Linked DNA regions of Colwellia sp. M166. The protein of the gene in region 1 interacts with the protein of each later gene in a pairwise test. Links are inferred from orthologs where the notes say so. Each region holds a gene or a part of one and is shown on either strand. Other genes may lie near its edges.

Evidence for each region.
Region 2: the proteins of mlaF (region 1) and groL interact in binary tests that used the Escherichia coli proteins (3 or more experiments, as listed by UniProt). The link is inferred for Colwellia sp. M166 from one-to-one orthologs.

The regions. Positions count from the first base shown.
Region 1 is NZ_CP040755.1:2,888,105-2,895,107, reverse strand. The notes cover bases 3,906-6,814. They hold mlaF (phospholipid ABC transporter ATP-binding protein MlaF), read right to left. Parts: upstream 5,811-6,814; coding sequence 5,001-5,810; downstream 3,906-5,000. Other genes in these bases: FGD67_RS13135 (calcium/sodium antiporter), read left to right, coding at 6,258-6,814; mlaE (lipid asymmetry maintenance ABC transporter permease subunit MlaE), read right to left, coding at 4,228-5,004; mlaD (outer membrane lipid asymmetry maintenance protein MlaD), read right to left, coding at 3,906-4,182. Also shown: FGD67_RS13175 (trypsin-like peptidase domain-containing protein), read left to right, coding at 1-822; murA (UDP-N-acetylglucosamine 1-carboxyvinyltransferase), read right to left, coding at 1,130-2,392; FGD67_RS13165 (BolA family protein), read right to left, coding at 2,420-2,677; FGD67_RS13160 (lipid asymmetry maintenance protein MlaB), read right to left, coding at 2,702-2,998; FGD67_RS13155 (phospholipid-binding protein MlaC), read right to left, coding at 3,068-3,709; more of mlaD, read right to left, coding at 3,712-3,905; more of FGD67_RS13135, read left to right, coding at 6,815-7,003. UniProt on the Escherichia coli protein: Part of the ABC transporter complex MlaFEDB, which is involved in a phospholipid transport pathway that maintains lipid asymmetry in the outer membrane by retrograde trafficking of phospholipids from the outer membrane to the inner membrane.
Region 2 is NZ_CP040755.1:3,236,815-3,243,789, reverse strand. Bases 1,898-4,778 are described here. They hold groL (chaperonin GroEL), read right to left. Parts: upstream 4,224-4,778; coding sequence 2,571-4,223; downstream 1,898-2,570. Other genes in these bases: FGD67_RS14650 (FxsA family protein), read right to left, coding at 4,694-4,778; FGD67_RS14655 (co-chaperone GroES), read right to left, coding at 4,297-4,587; FGD67_RS14665 (EAL domain-containing protein), read left to right, coding at 1,898-2,047. Also shown: more of FGD67_RS14665, read left to right, coding at 1-1,897; more of FGD67_RS14650, read right to left, coding at 4,779-5,203; FGD67_RS14645 (protein-disulfide reductase DsbD), read left to right, coding at 5,726-6,975.

The DNA.
Region 1 (7,003 bases):
TATGGCCGTCAATCACGAAAAGTAACTTTAGGTAGTGGCGTGATCATGCACAACCAAGGCTACATTTTAACCAACTACCACGTTGTGCAAAGTGCTGATTTAATTGTTGTCGTACTACAAAGAGGCCAAGAACTTCATGCCGAACTCATTGGTTACGACGTGTTAACTGATCTTGCGGTGTTAAAAGTTCAAGCCAGTAATTTACCTGTTATTCCACAAAACAATAGCTTAACGTCACAAGTAGGCGATGTTGTACTCGCTATCGGTAATCCGCTAAATTTAGGGCAAACCGTGACTCAAGGTATCGTTAGTGCCACCGGACAAAGTGGTTTAAGCACAAGTTACTTGCAGTTTTTACAAATGGATGCAGCTATTAATGAAGGAAATTCTGGTGGCGCACTTATCAACTCCAATGGTGAGCTAGTAGGCATTAACTCAAGAAAGTTTACTCAAGCAAATCCAAATCTAAATATTCAAGGTATATTCTTTGCTGTGCCATACCAATTAGCACATAAGATTATGCTAAAAATTATTGAGCATGGACGCGTTATTCGCGGCTGGCTTGGCGTTGAGGCCAATGATTCTGTTGCTAGCATCAAAGGCTTTGTTATCGGTGCTGTTACACCGCAAAGCCCGGCAATGAAAGCGGGTTTGCAATCAGGTGATGTGGTTTATCAAATTGGCGATATTCAAGTACAAAATGCCAAACAAGGCTTAGATGTAGTTGCAGAAGCCTCACCTGGCAGCGTGTTAAACTTTATGGTATCTCGGGACAACCAAAAGCTAATACTTCCTGTCACTATCGCTGAGGTAACAAAGTAGCTACAGCACATAGCGTACTATTTAACCTCAGTTCGGGTTAATGAATGCTTACCAACCTAAAAATAGAACTTAATATCAAGAACTTAATTCATCACGATAAAATAACTCTATCTCTATCACTCAACATTGATAGTTGAGTGTTTATCAAGGCGGTTCTGCGTATCCATAGCTGGCTATTGGTAGCAGATCCAACACAGATAGGCGCTAAAATAGCTTGTTGAGTAGCTTTGCTTATCCCGAACTGAGGTTATTTGGCAAACAAAAAAAATCCCAGCAACTGGCTGGGATTTTTAATATTTAGCTTAAATTAAGTAACTTGAATACGAGTAATATTGGCACCTAACGCTTGTAGCTTATCTTCAATTTTTTGATAACCACGATCAATGTGATAAATACGATCCACTTGCGTTTCCGTGCTCGCCACCAGTCCAGCAATAACTAAACTTGCTGAAGCGCGTAAATCTGTCGCCATCACCTGAGCGCCATTTAATTGCTCAACACCGGTACTGATTGCTGTATTACCTTCAATACTAATTTTTGCACCCATACGCTGTAGTTCAGGCACATGCATAAACCGATTTTCAAAAATAGTTTCCGTTGTCGTTGCCGTACCTTCTGCTATTGCATTCAGCGCTAAAAATTGCGCTTGCATATCCGTTGGAAACGCAGGATGAGGCGCAGTACGTACATTTACTGCTTTTGGCTTTGTCGTCATTTCAAGTTCAATCCAATCATCACCTGTAGTGATAATTGCACCGGCTTCTTGTAACTTGCTCAGTACAGCATCTAAAGCTTTAGGATCCGTTTTTAAACACCTAACTTTACCTTTAGTTACCGCGGCAGCGACTAAAAACGTTCCCGTTTCTATACGATCAGGCATAACGGAGTAACGTTCGCCATGTAGCTTCTCGACACCGGCAATTATTAAAGTGTCCGTACCCGCACCAGAAACTTTCGCTCCCATACTGTTTAAACAATTAGCTAAATCGACAATTTCTGGTTCACGTGCAGCATTTTCAATAACCGTAGTGCCATCAGCAAGTGCAGCAGCCATCATCAAGTTTTCAGTACCCGTTACACTAACGGTATCCATAAAGATAGTCGCACCTTTGAGACGGCCAGTATTACGCGCAATGATATAACCATTTTCAACTTCAATATCAGCGCCCATTAACTTCAGGCCATGAATGTGAAGGTTAACCGGACGTGCGCCAATGGCACAACCACCAGGCAAGGACACCTCAGCATGGCCAAAACGTGCCAGTAAAGGACCTAAAACTAAGATAGAAGCGCGCATGGTTTTTACTAATTCATACGATGCACGACAATGATCAATGCTACTTGCATCAATCATTAAACTGTCTTCACTAAGCCACTGACATTTAGCGCCAAATTGTGACAAAAGTTTAATCGTTGTTTCGATATCATTCAGTTTCGGGACATTAGCAAAGGTTACAGGAGTTTCTGACAGTAATGCAGCCATTAAAATTGGCAATGCAGCATTCTTTGCCCCTGAAATAGTAACTTCACCGCGTAGTGGTTGCCCACCAATAATTTTAAATGCGTCCAATAGTATATTCTTATCTGTCGGTGTTAATTAAAGAGGTAGGTTAAACATTTTTTCACGTTGCCAGTCAGCTGTTGTGAACGTTTTAATCGATACCGCGTGGATCACGCCTTCATTGATAACTTGTGCTAAAGGCGCATAAATTGTTTGTTGTTTTTTCACTCGGCTCAAAGCACCTAAAAAATCTGCCACAGCAATCACTTTGCATTGTGAACCATCAAATGCCACATGAATCTCATCTAATTCAACCGCATCGGTAATTAGTTTTTCAATATCTTTTACTTCCACTTTTTACTCCAAATAGCGTATATATTAGGTATCTTCTATTGGCAATAAAGTATCAACCGCACTTAGTTTTGCCAATTTTAATAAGTCATCAGGTAAATTCACTAAGCCAATATGGCAAGCTTTACTAGCCGCTAATTCAATTAATAATAGAATCCACGCTAAGCCAGCAGTATCAATTTGACTGACCTTTGCCAAGTCTAAAACCACTCGCCCATTATCAACTAATTTACGATACTCTTTATCAAATGCTCGCGTTATTGTAGCACGCGTTAAGGCACCACTAAAAATCGCTTTTTGATCTGCTTGTTGGACATCTATCATTTTAATCTATTAACAACCCTATAATACGCCATTGTATTGCTACATCGATAATAACTGACTGCTCTTATACTACTTAAAAACGATGTTTCGTGCACTTTTCTCTTTTAGCATTTCAGTGACGTGAGCTAAACCTTTTTGACGGATCAAGCTACTAAGCTCTGCTTGCTTACTATCAAGCAAACTAATTCCTTCTGCTACCATATCATAGGCTTTCCATTCACCGGTTTTTTTATGTTTGCGCACACGAAAAGAGATATTAATAGGGGCACGTCCTGGTTCTATCACACTGGTTTCGACAGAAACCACACGATCTTTCGAAAAATCTTTTGCCGGAGCAAACTCGACTTTTTGATTATTATACAAAGTAAAAACCTGTGCATAAGATGTGATTAAATATTCTCGAAATGCCGGGACAAATTCAGCACGATCGGCTTTATTGGTTTTTTTAAAGTTACTACCAATGACTTTATAAGCAGCATATTGATAATTGATGTAAGGCATCAACTCTTCACGGACAATATTCTTTAATAAATTAGGTTCGGCTTGTATCGCACTTTGTTCATTAGCAAAACGCTTGAAAGTGATATCAGCAACCGTTTTGATCATTTGATAAGGATCTTTTTTATCAACATCTGCTCCAGCATTAGCGCCAACAGCTATGGTTAATAGCGCTAAACAAAAAAAGACTTTTTTTATGACATTGCCCATCATAATTAATCACCACTCCCTTGACTAAACAAAAACTGACCAATTAATTCTTCTAGTATCAATGCGGGTTTTGTATCTTCAATAAAGTCACCTGGCTGTAAGGTGTCAACTGAAACATCAATAAAACCAGGTAACAAGCCGATGTATTGTTCACCTAATAAGCCAGCAGTTAAAATGGAAACTGAAGTGGCTTCTGAGAAGTTGTTATATTCCGCATAAATATCCAATGTAACCACTGGCGTATAGTCTTCACTGTCCAATGAAATGTCACTGACACGTCCAACAACAACACCACCGACTTTTATTGGCGAGCGCACTTTTAAGCCGCCAATGTTGTCAAACTTTGCATATAACTGGTAAGTATTACCATTGCCGGAGATGCCACTATCAGCTACTTTTAATGCCAACATTAATAATGCCGCAATACCAATAACCGCGAATAGCCCAACCAATAACTCTATTTTTTTCGACACCATGTCTTCCACCAAATTCAAAAATATCTAATTAAATAACCGCGCTCACTAATTTGTGAACATTAAAGCAGTTAAAACAAAATCTAAACCTAAAACTAATAGTGATGATTGCACTACCGTTGAGGTTGTTGCGCGACTTATGCCTTCAGAGGTTGGCTCACAAGAATACCCTTTATAAACCGCTATCCAAGTAACAACAAAAGCAAACACTAAACTTTTAATAATGCCATTTAAAATATCTTTCTCAAATGACACTTGCGCCTGCATAACAGACCAAAAGGTACCGCTATCAACACCAAGCCAGTCAACGCCAACAAGGTGTGCTCCTAGAATACCGACCGCAGAGAATATAGCCGCTAACAAGGGTAAACTAATAAAACCCGCCCAAAAGCGCGGAGCAACAACACGACGTAAAGGATCTACAGCCATCATTTCCAGACTCGACAGTTGCTCGGTTGCCTTCATTAAACCTATTTCCGCAGTCAATGCTGAGCCAGCTCGACCTGCAAATAGCAAAGCCGCCACCACAGGGCCCAATTCTCGCAATAATGACAACGCCACCATTGGCCCTAAACTTGCCTCTGCGCCATAGCCAACCAGTATAGTATAGCCTTGCAAAGCCAATACCATGCCGATAAACATACCTGACACTAAAATAATGACTAGTGACAACACGCCTACGGAGTAGAGTTGATTAAGCAGTAAAGGAAAGCCTTTACGTGGGCTCGGTATATGAAATAAGGCTGATGCTAGCATCAGTAAAGCACGGCCTAAGCCAGCGACCTGGCCAATGATGGTTCGACCAAAAATTTGCAATTGCTTCACTGCTTGATACCTCGAGCAATTAATTCTTCACGATAAGGCGCTGCTGGAAAATGAAATGGCACAGGACCATCGGCTTCGCCTTTAACAAACTGCTGTACTAGCGGTGACGTTTGTTGATAAATTTCTTCTGGCGTGCCCTGACCAATAATTTTTTGTTCTGCGATAATATATATATAATCGGCGATGCTCATCACTTCAGGTACATCATGAGAAACCACCACAGAGGTTAACCCTAATGCTTGTCCTAAGTCTTGAATCAAGCGCACAATCACTCCCATAGAAATAGGGTCTTGGCCAGCAAAGGGTTCATCATAGAGAATAAGTTCAGGATCTAAAGCAATGGCACGAGCGAGTGCAGCGCGTCGCGCCATACCGCCAGATAATTCACTCGGTCGTAAATCTCTTGCACCACGTAAGCCAACCGCTTCTAATTTCATTAACACCATTTTTTCAATGATGTCTTCTGATAGTTCCGTATGCTCACGAATCGGAAAGGCAATATTGTCGTACACACTCATATCGGTGAACAAAGCGCCACTTTGAAAGAGCATACTCATACGTTTACGTACTTCATATAGATTGCTACGTGACAATTGGGGAATATCATGACCGTCAAATAAGATTTGTCCAGACTCTGGTTTAATTTGGCCACCAATTAGCCGCAGTAAAGTGGTCTTACCAATACCACTAGGACCCATTATTGCCGTAATTTTACCTTTAGGAATCGACAAACTGATGCCATCATAGATAACACGTTCGTCACGCTTAAAGGTCATATTTTTGATATCAACTAAAATTTCGGACATATTGCTTGGGATAACATCACTGTTAATTATTGTCTTATGTCACCGAATTCTACCGCAGCGTAACATCTCAGTCATTAGAAATTAGCAAATATTTAGTAGTAAAAACGTAAGTAAAAGTATGTAAATGTAATTAAGTGTAATTAAGTGTAAGAAAGGCTTTATGAATATCTATTTCCGTCACTTAAGTTTGAACGTTCACAAAGTGCTAATACTTCAGATGAAAATTAAACCCTGACAAATTTATTTTTTAATGATTTTATTATCAATGCACGTGCCAATAATAGCAGAAAAAGTTTATAATGGCTTTTGCTCAACATAATGTTAGCAAAATAAATATAAATGGGCTGTCATCGGTTATCATCAATGGTTTACAATTCCTCTTTTTATTTCATCATTAGCAACGAGTAAAACGTGCTACTTATTACCTTAGCCAAACAGGAGCTTTGAATGTTCATCCAAATTTTGATCTTACTACTTTCACTAATTATCTTAGTGTGGAGTGCAGACAAATTTGTATTTGGTGCCTCATCATTAGCACGAAATCTTGGTATATCTCCCATGATCATTGGTTTAACTATTGTCGCAATGGGCTCTTCAGCCCCCGAAATGATGATCGCAGCAACCGCTTCTTTACAAGGTAACCCCGATACTGCTGTCGGTAATGCTATTGGTTCCAATATTACCAATATAGCGTTAGTGTTAGGTTTAACGGCCTTATTTCACCCTTTATCTGTTTCGTCTTCCACCATCAAACGTGAAATCCCGCTTATTTTAATTGTTACTGCTATCGCAACTTACATGTTGGCCAACAGCCACTTTAGCTTTAATGAAGGCTTGATACTGATCATCGGTTTTGTACTTTATATTGCTACCTTACTGTTCGTTACTTTAAAGCGGGCAAAACAAAACCCTATAGACGATAAAATGGTCTTAGAAGCCGAGCAAGAAGTGCCGGAGGCCGTCAGTACTCGACGTTCAGTCATTTGGTTAGTTTTCGGCATTATCTTTTTGCCATTAAGTGCAACATTTCTTGTCGACTCTTCAATTTTTATTGCCAAAGCTTTTGGTATTAGTGACTTGGTCATAGGTTTAACCGTCATTGCTGTTGGTACTAGTTTACCTGAACTAGCAGCCAGTATTATGAGTATTATTAAAAAAGAAGACGATCTGGCTTTGGGAAATATTATTGGCTC
Region 2 (6,975 bases), 350 kb from region 1 along the record:
TGCTGTTGCCAATGCTATGTCTGAATATAATTGCACATCAGCGCTTATTCGTCATCATCAAACAAATGAGTTTGGCATTATCACAGAACGAGATTTATTAAGACTTGTCGCCGATAAATACAATAATAGTGATGCGTGGTCCTCTTCGGTATACCCGCTAATTACGATCAACGAAGAAGACACGCTCTATCAAGCTTATCTATGCCTTCAAGAACATAAAATTCGACATTTAGTTGTCGAAAACTCGCAAAAAGAAGTTGCCGGAGTGCTCTCGTTACAACACATTTTGTCTGATCTTGAAATTGCATACTTTCAAAAATTGGAAAGTGTTTTAGTTGAACGAGATAATGCACTGGAACAATCTAAAAGAAACTTAGTGTTTGCAGAAAAAATTATTGAGTCATCCCTTGACAGTATAATGGTAACTAATGGCAAAAGTATTATCTTGTCAGTAAACGCCGCTTTTACTCGCTTGACAGGCTATACACAAGAAGACGTTATTGGTAAATCATCAAATATTTTAAGCTCAGGCAAGCATGACAAGGCGTTTTACCAGAAAATGTGGCAGAGCCTTTTAGAAGATAAAACATGGCAAGGCGAAATTTGGAACAAAAAAAAATGTGGTACTCTCTACCCTGAATGGTTAACCATAGTGCAAATTAATGACGGTAATACTCCAGAGCCACTTTATGCTGCAATTTTTAGTGATATTACGCAGAGAAAACTTGCAGAAAAAAGAATTCATGCGCTTGCTTTTTATGATGAACTGACCGGCTTACCCAATCGACGACTTTTTAATGATAGGTTTGAAATTGCATTATCAACCGCCCATAGGAATCAGCAATTAGTTGCTGTGCTATTTTTGGATCTCGACCGATTTAAACAGATTAATGATAGTTTAGGGCATAACATTGGTGATGAAATATTAATCGCTACAGCGAAGCGAATACAAAGTAGTATTAAAGAAGGTGATACCGTTTCTCGATTTGGCGGCGATGAGTTTGTTATTTTATTGACAGAAATGACATCTTTAAAAGATATTGTTGGTGTTATCGAGCGGATAACGAATGTATTAAATGAACCTCATCAACTCGATACACTTGAACTTCAGATCACTTCCTCTATTGGTGCATCTGTTTATCCTGAAGATGGTCTCGACTCTGATGCTTTACTCAAACATGCAGATACAGCCATGTATAAAGCCAAAGATGAAGGAAGAAATTCATATCAACTGTATTCTCCTGAAATGAATACCATTTCAATGGAACGTTTAATTACCCAAAATTTTCTGCGCAGCGCATTGAAAAAAAATGAATTTGAACTGTATTACCAGCTTCAGGTAAATAGTGTTACTCAAAAAGTGGTCGGAATTGAAGCCTTATTACGTTGGAATCATCCCGATCTTGGCCGCGTCTCCCCTGCTCACTTTATACCTATGGCAGAAGAATTAGGATTAATAGTTGAAATTGATAAATGGGTTTTAACACAAGCCTGCCAACAAAGAAAAATATGGCAACAACAGAATTTTGACTGTGGACGTATTGCTATCAATATTTCGTCTCAACACTTTAAACACAACTTAATTGACTCTATTGATTTAGCACTACAAAAAAGCGGCTTATCACCAGCTTTACTTGAAATAGAAGTCACCGAAAATTGTTTTATTGAAAACATCAAACATGCAAGTTCAACATTGCAAAAAATTCGACAATTAGGTATTAAAAACTCAATTGATGATTTTGGCACAGGTTTTTCATCTTTAAGCTATTTAACTCAATTACCCTTTGATACCTTAAAAATTGATGCAAGCTTCATCTCGAAGCTACCCAATGATCTCAAACAATGCCAAATCATTAAATCCATTATTGCCATGGCCAAAGGCTTAGATTTAACTTTAGTCGGGGAAGGAGTAGAAACAGCTGAACAAGCTAATTTTTTAAAGGTTAACGGCTGCGATGTTATACAAGGATATTTGTATTCAATACCAGAAAATGCTGAAGCCGTTACTGAACGCCTCACAGAGCGACAATTAATTTCATCAAATTAGCTATTATAGATGCCTAGAGGGTGTCATTAATTTTCTGACTTAACTAAGGCTATAGCATGCGCTATGGCCACAAACTAAAAATCTAAAAACAAAAATCTGTAGATGCAGATTTTTTTATTTAAAGCGTTAAGTAGCTAATGCTATTTATGCGCCGAGTAAATGGTTTAACTCACAGATTTTTTGTTCCTGACATAATATCAGTACCTACATCCGTGTAGGCAAGGCGTTTTATTGCATTAAACCTATCCAAACTCATTCAAAACGCTATTAAAAGTACTTCTCAACGCTATAACTGGCAACGACTTTTCCGGCGTTAAATTGTGCTCATCGTTTATTTGCATTGTTTGTGCCGAAAACAAAAAACCTGCCGAAGCAGGTTTTTATTTTAAAGCGTTAAGTAGCTAATGCTATTTATGCGCCGAGTAAATTGTTTAATTCAAGGCGCTTTCATTACGACGTTTAGTGTTTCTTAAACGAGTGATGAAGCAACGAAGAAGTTAGTTAGCAATTTAATCAGCATAAACTACATCATGCCGCCCATACCACCCATGCCACCCATGCCGCCCATATCAGGCATAGCACCACCAGCATCTTTCACTGGTGCGTCGGTGATCATCGCTTCTGTTGTTAGCATTAAGCCAGCAACTGAGGCAGCAAATTGTAATGCGCTACGGGTTACTTTAGTTGGGTCAAGGATACCCATTTCTAACATATCGCCGTAAGTGCTGTTAGCTGCATTGTAACCGTAGTTACCTGTACCGCCAGTACGTACTTCGTTCAACACGACTGAGGCTTCGTCACCTGAGTTAGTTGCGATTTGACGTAGAGGAGCTGACATAGCACGAATAGCAACGTTAATACCGTGAGTTTGGTCTTCGTTGATGCCTTCTAAGTCTTTAATTGCATCAGCAGCACGTACTAGTGCAACACCACCACCGGCAACAACACCTTCTTCTACTGCTGCGCGAGTTGCATGTAATGCATCTTCAACGCGTGCTTTTTTCTCTTTCATTTCCATTTCTGTTGCTGCGCCAATTTTGATAACCGCAACACCGCCAGCTAATTTAGCTAGACGTTCTTGTAACTTTTCTTTGTCGTAGTCTGAAGAAGAGTCTTCAATTTGACCGCGAATTTGTGCAACACGCGCTTTAATTTCAGCTTCTTCACCAATACCATCGATAATCGTTGTATTGTCTTTAGAGATTACTACACGCTTAGCTTGACCTAGGTCTTCTAAAGTAGTTTTTTCAAGCTCCATGCCGATTTCTTCAGAAATAACAGTCGCTTTAGTTAATGTCGCGATGTCTTGTAACATTGCTTTGCGACGGTCGCCAAAACCTGGTGCTTTAACAGCAGCAACTTTTACGATACCACGCATGTTGTTAACGACTAGTGTTGCAAGCGCTTCGCCTTCAACATCTTCAGCAATAATAAGTAGTGGCTTACCTGCTTTAGCAACACCTTCCAATGTTGTCAGTAATTCACGGATATTAGATATTTTTTTGTCAACTAATAAGATAAATGGGTTTTCTAATTCAACACTACCGCTTTCTTGGTTGTTGATGAAGTAAGGAGAAAGGTAACCACGGTCGAACTGCATACCTTCAACAACGTCTAGCTCATCTGTTAATGCTTGACCTTCTTCAACAGTAATAACACCTTCAGTGCCTACTTTTTCCATTGCTGTTGCAATGATTTTACCAACAGTTTCGTCAGAGTTAGCAGAGATAGTACCTACTTGCTCAATGGCTTTGTTGTCGCTACATTCTTGTGACAAACCTTTAAGTGCTTCAACTGCAGCAATAACTGCTTTGTCGATACCACGTTTAAGGTCCATTGGGTTCATGCCTGCCGCAATAGATTTTAAACCTTCGTTTACAATCGCTTGTGCTAGTACAGTTGCCGTTGTAGTACCGTCACCGGCTTCGTCATTGGCTTTAGAAGCAACTTCTTTCACCATTTGTGCGCCCATGTTTTCGAATTTGTCTTCTAATTCAATTTCTTTAGCAACACTAACACCATCTTTAGTGATCACTGGACCACCAAATGATTTGTCTAATACAACATTACGGCCTTTAGGACCTAATGTTACTTTTACCGCGTCAGCTAAAACATTTACGCCACGTAGCATTTTTGCTCGTGCGTCATTACCAAATAATACGTCTTTTGCAGCCATTTGCATGGTTCCTTATAAACTGTTCTTTGCACCGAACTTAATCAGTGCAATAAAATGAGTGGAGAGTTATTGCTTATTCAACGATGGCTAAAATGTCAGACTCTGACAAGATTAGAACTTCTTCGCCGTCAATTTTTTCAGTTTTCACGCCGTAACCTTCACTGAAGATCACTTGGTCACCAATTTTTACATCTAACGCACGTACGTCACCGTTTTCTAACATTCGGCCCTTGCCAACTGCTACGACTTCACCACGTGTTGATTTCTCAGCAGCACTACCTGTTAATACGATACCGCCAGCAGATTTTGACTCAACTTCTTTACGCTTAATGATCACACGATCGTGTAATGGACGAATACTCATTTTGTTCTCCTGAGATGTTCAATTTAATAAAAAATTAAGGATTTTAATTTTGTTGATTCAGAGATGGGGATTAAATAAAACTTCACAAGCCCATTTCAGTATTTTTTTAATCTTTACGCTCAAATTCACCGTCTAAAGTTTTGCCTTTATGTGGTGGCTGAATATGCTCTTGAAACGGACTATCCTGATGATTTGAAAAGTCATCTTGATTCTGAGCAGGGTTATGGCTGTGAAATTGAAAGCTTTGTTGGCTGGTACTGTTAGTTGTAATATGTGATTTAACACTACCAGCAATAGCATGACGAACCGCTGGAATTAATAAGCTCAAGCCAAGAAAGTCAGTAACAAAGCCTGGCGTTACTAACAATACACCGGCAACAAGTAACATAAGTCCGGTAACAATTTCATCAGAAGGCATTTGCCCTTGCGCCATTTTTGTTTGTACTGAATTTAAGGTAGCTAGCCCTTGTTGACGGACATATTTAGCCCCTAACCAGGCGGTAAAAATAACGATAGCAATGGTAGGCCAAAGCCCAAAAATAGCACCGACCTGCAGCAAAACGGAAATTTCAATAATCGGAATAATAATAAAAAATATAAATAACAGGCGAAACATAATCGCTCCTAATCATCTTTAATGAAACTAATATGGGGGTTAACGGGTCTTTTTCAAGCAAGCAAGCTTTTTAGCTACTTACTATTGGGAAATATATAACTAAAGTGAGACCTTACAGATTAAGAAGTCTTAAGGTATAACGTACACTCATACTATTTAAACAACTATAACGAACACACGTTACCTTGTGATAAGTTAAGCTTTTATTAAGGTGTTTTTGATAGGCTAGTAAGCATTACAACCGACCTATCTCGATAGTAGCGACAATAACACTCTTATGAGTGTGTAGTAGCTAAGAGATAAATTATTTGTGTTGATATTTTACCTAACATTATTTAGGTGTATCATGAACTAGCGCATGCCGTTAATGCGACGCCACATATAATTCAACACATTTAATTCAATTTATAATTGCATTAAACAAGGGTCTGATAAGACATTTTTTAAGATTATCACTTTGAACATCCAGCAAGGTGGTTATCAATATTCAAACTGGATAAATGAGTCTTTAAAATAACGGTTATGAAAAAAATTGTTGCTGTTTTTTGGTTAGTTCTTGCCAGTTTATCTTTTGCTACTACGCCTTTAGTCAATGCCCAAGAATCTATTTTTAGCTCTTCTGCATCATTATTTAGTAATGATAATGAATTTTTAAGAGTTGACGATGCTTTTATTTTTGATTTTCATCAACAAAAAAACAAATTAAAAATAAGCTTTAATATTGCTGAAGGCTATTATTTATATCGTCACCAATTTAAGTTTTCTACAAAAAATGCTGTTATCGTACCGGTAAACCTACCCGAAGGTGAGCATCATGAAGATGAGTTCTTTGGTGTTCAGCAAATATTTACCGGACAATTAGCCTTTACTGTTGATATTGAACAAGCTAATAGCGATGCCAGTATTACCGTGCGTTATCAAGGTTGTGCCTTTAAAGGTTTATGTTACCCACCAACAAAAAAGACCATAGATTTAAGTAGAGTTGATTTAACGGCGAGCCCTACTAGCAATACACAAAACGTATTAGCAGCATTAGATGCAAACAATTCACCGCAAGCTAGCAACGATACAAGTAAAATAGTTGCTGACAGCAGTGAACAACATCAATTAGCTGATATGCTCAAAGGTGACAACATCTGGTTAACACTGGTGGCATTTTTTATTGGCGGTTTGTTGTTGTCTTTCACCCCCTGTGTTTTTCCTATGTATCCCATTCTAACCGGTATTATTGTTGGTCAAGGTGATAAACTTTCAACAAGAAGAGCCTTTGCTTTATCGTTTGCTTATGTTCAAGGTATGGCGGTTACCTACACGTTACTTGGCATTGTTGTTGCTATTGCAGGCGCACAATTCCAAGCTATGTTTCAACACCCTATCGTACTTATCGCCTTAAGTATTTTATTTATTTTCCTAGCGCTTTCGATGTTCGGTATATTTAATTTAGCGCTACCAAGTAGCTGGCAAAACAAACTCAATCAGCTTAGTAGTAATCAAAAAGGCGGCTCTTATGTTGGCGTATTAGTGATGGGTGCTATTTCTGGTTTAGTGGCATCGCCATGTACTACCGCACCATTGACCGGTGCATTGTTATACATCTCGCAATCAGGTGACATATTACTTGGTGCTTCAGCATTATATGCACTAAGTTTAGGTATGGGTTTACCGTTACTCGTACTAGGTAGTTCAGGTGGTAAGTTGTTACCTAAAGCAGGTAACTGGATGAATGTTATTAAGAACATATTCGGCTTATTACTACTTGCTGTGCCGATATT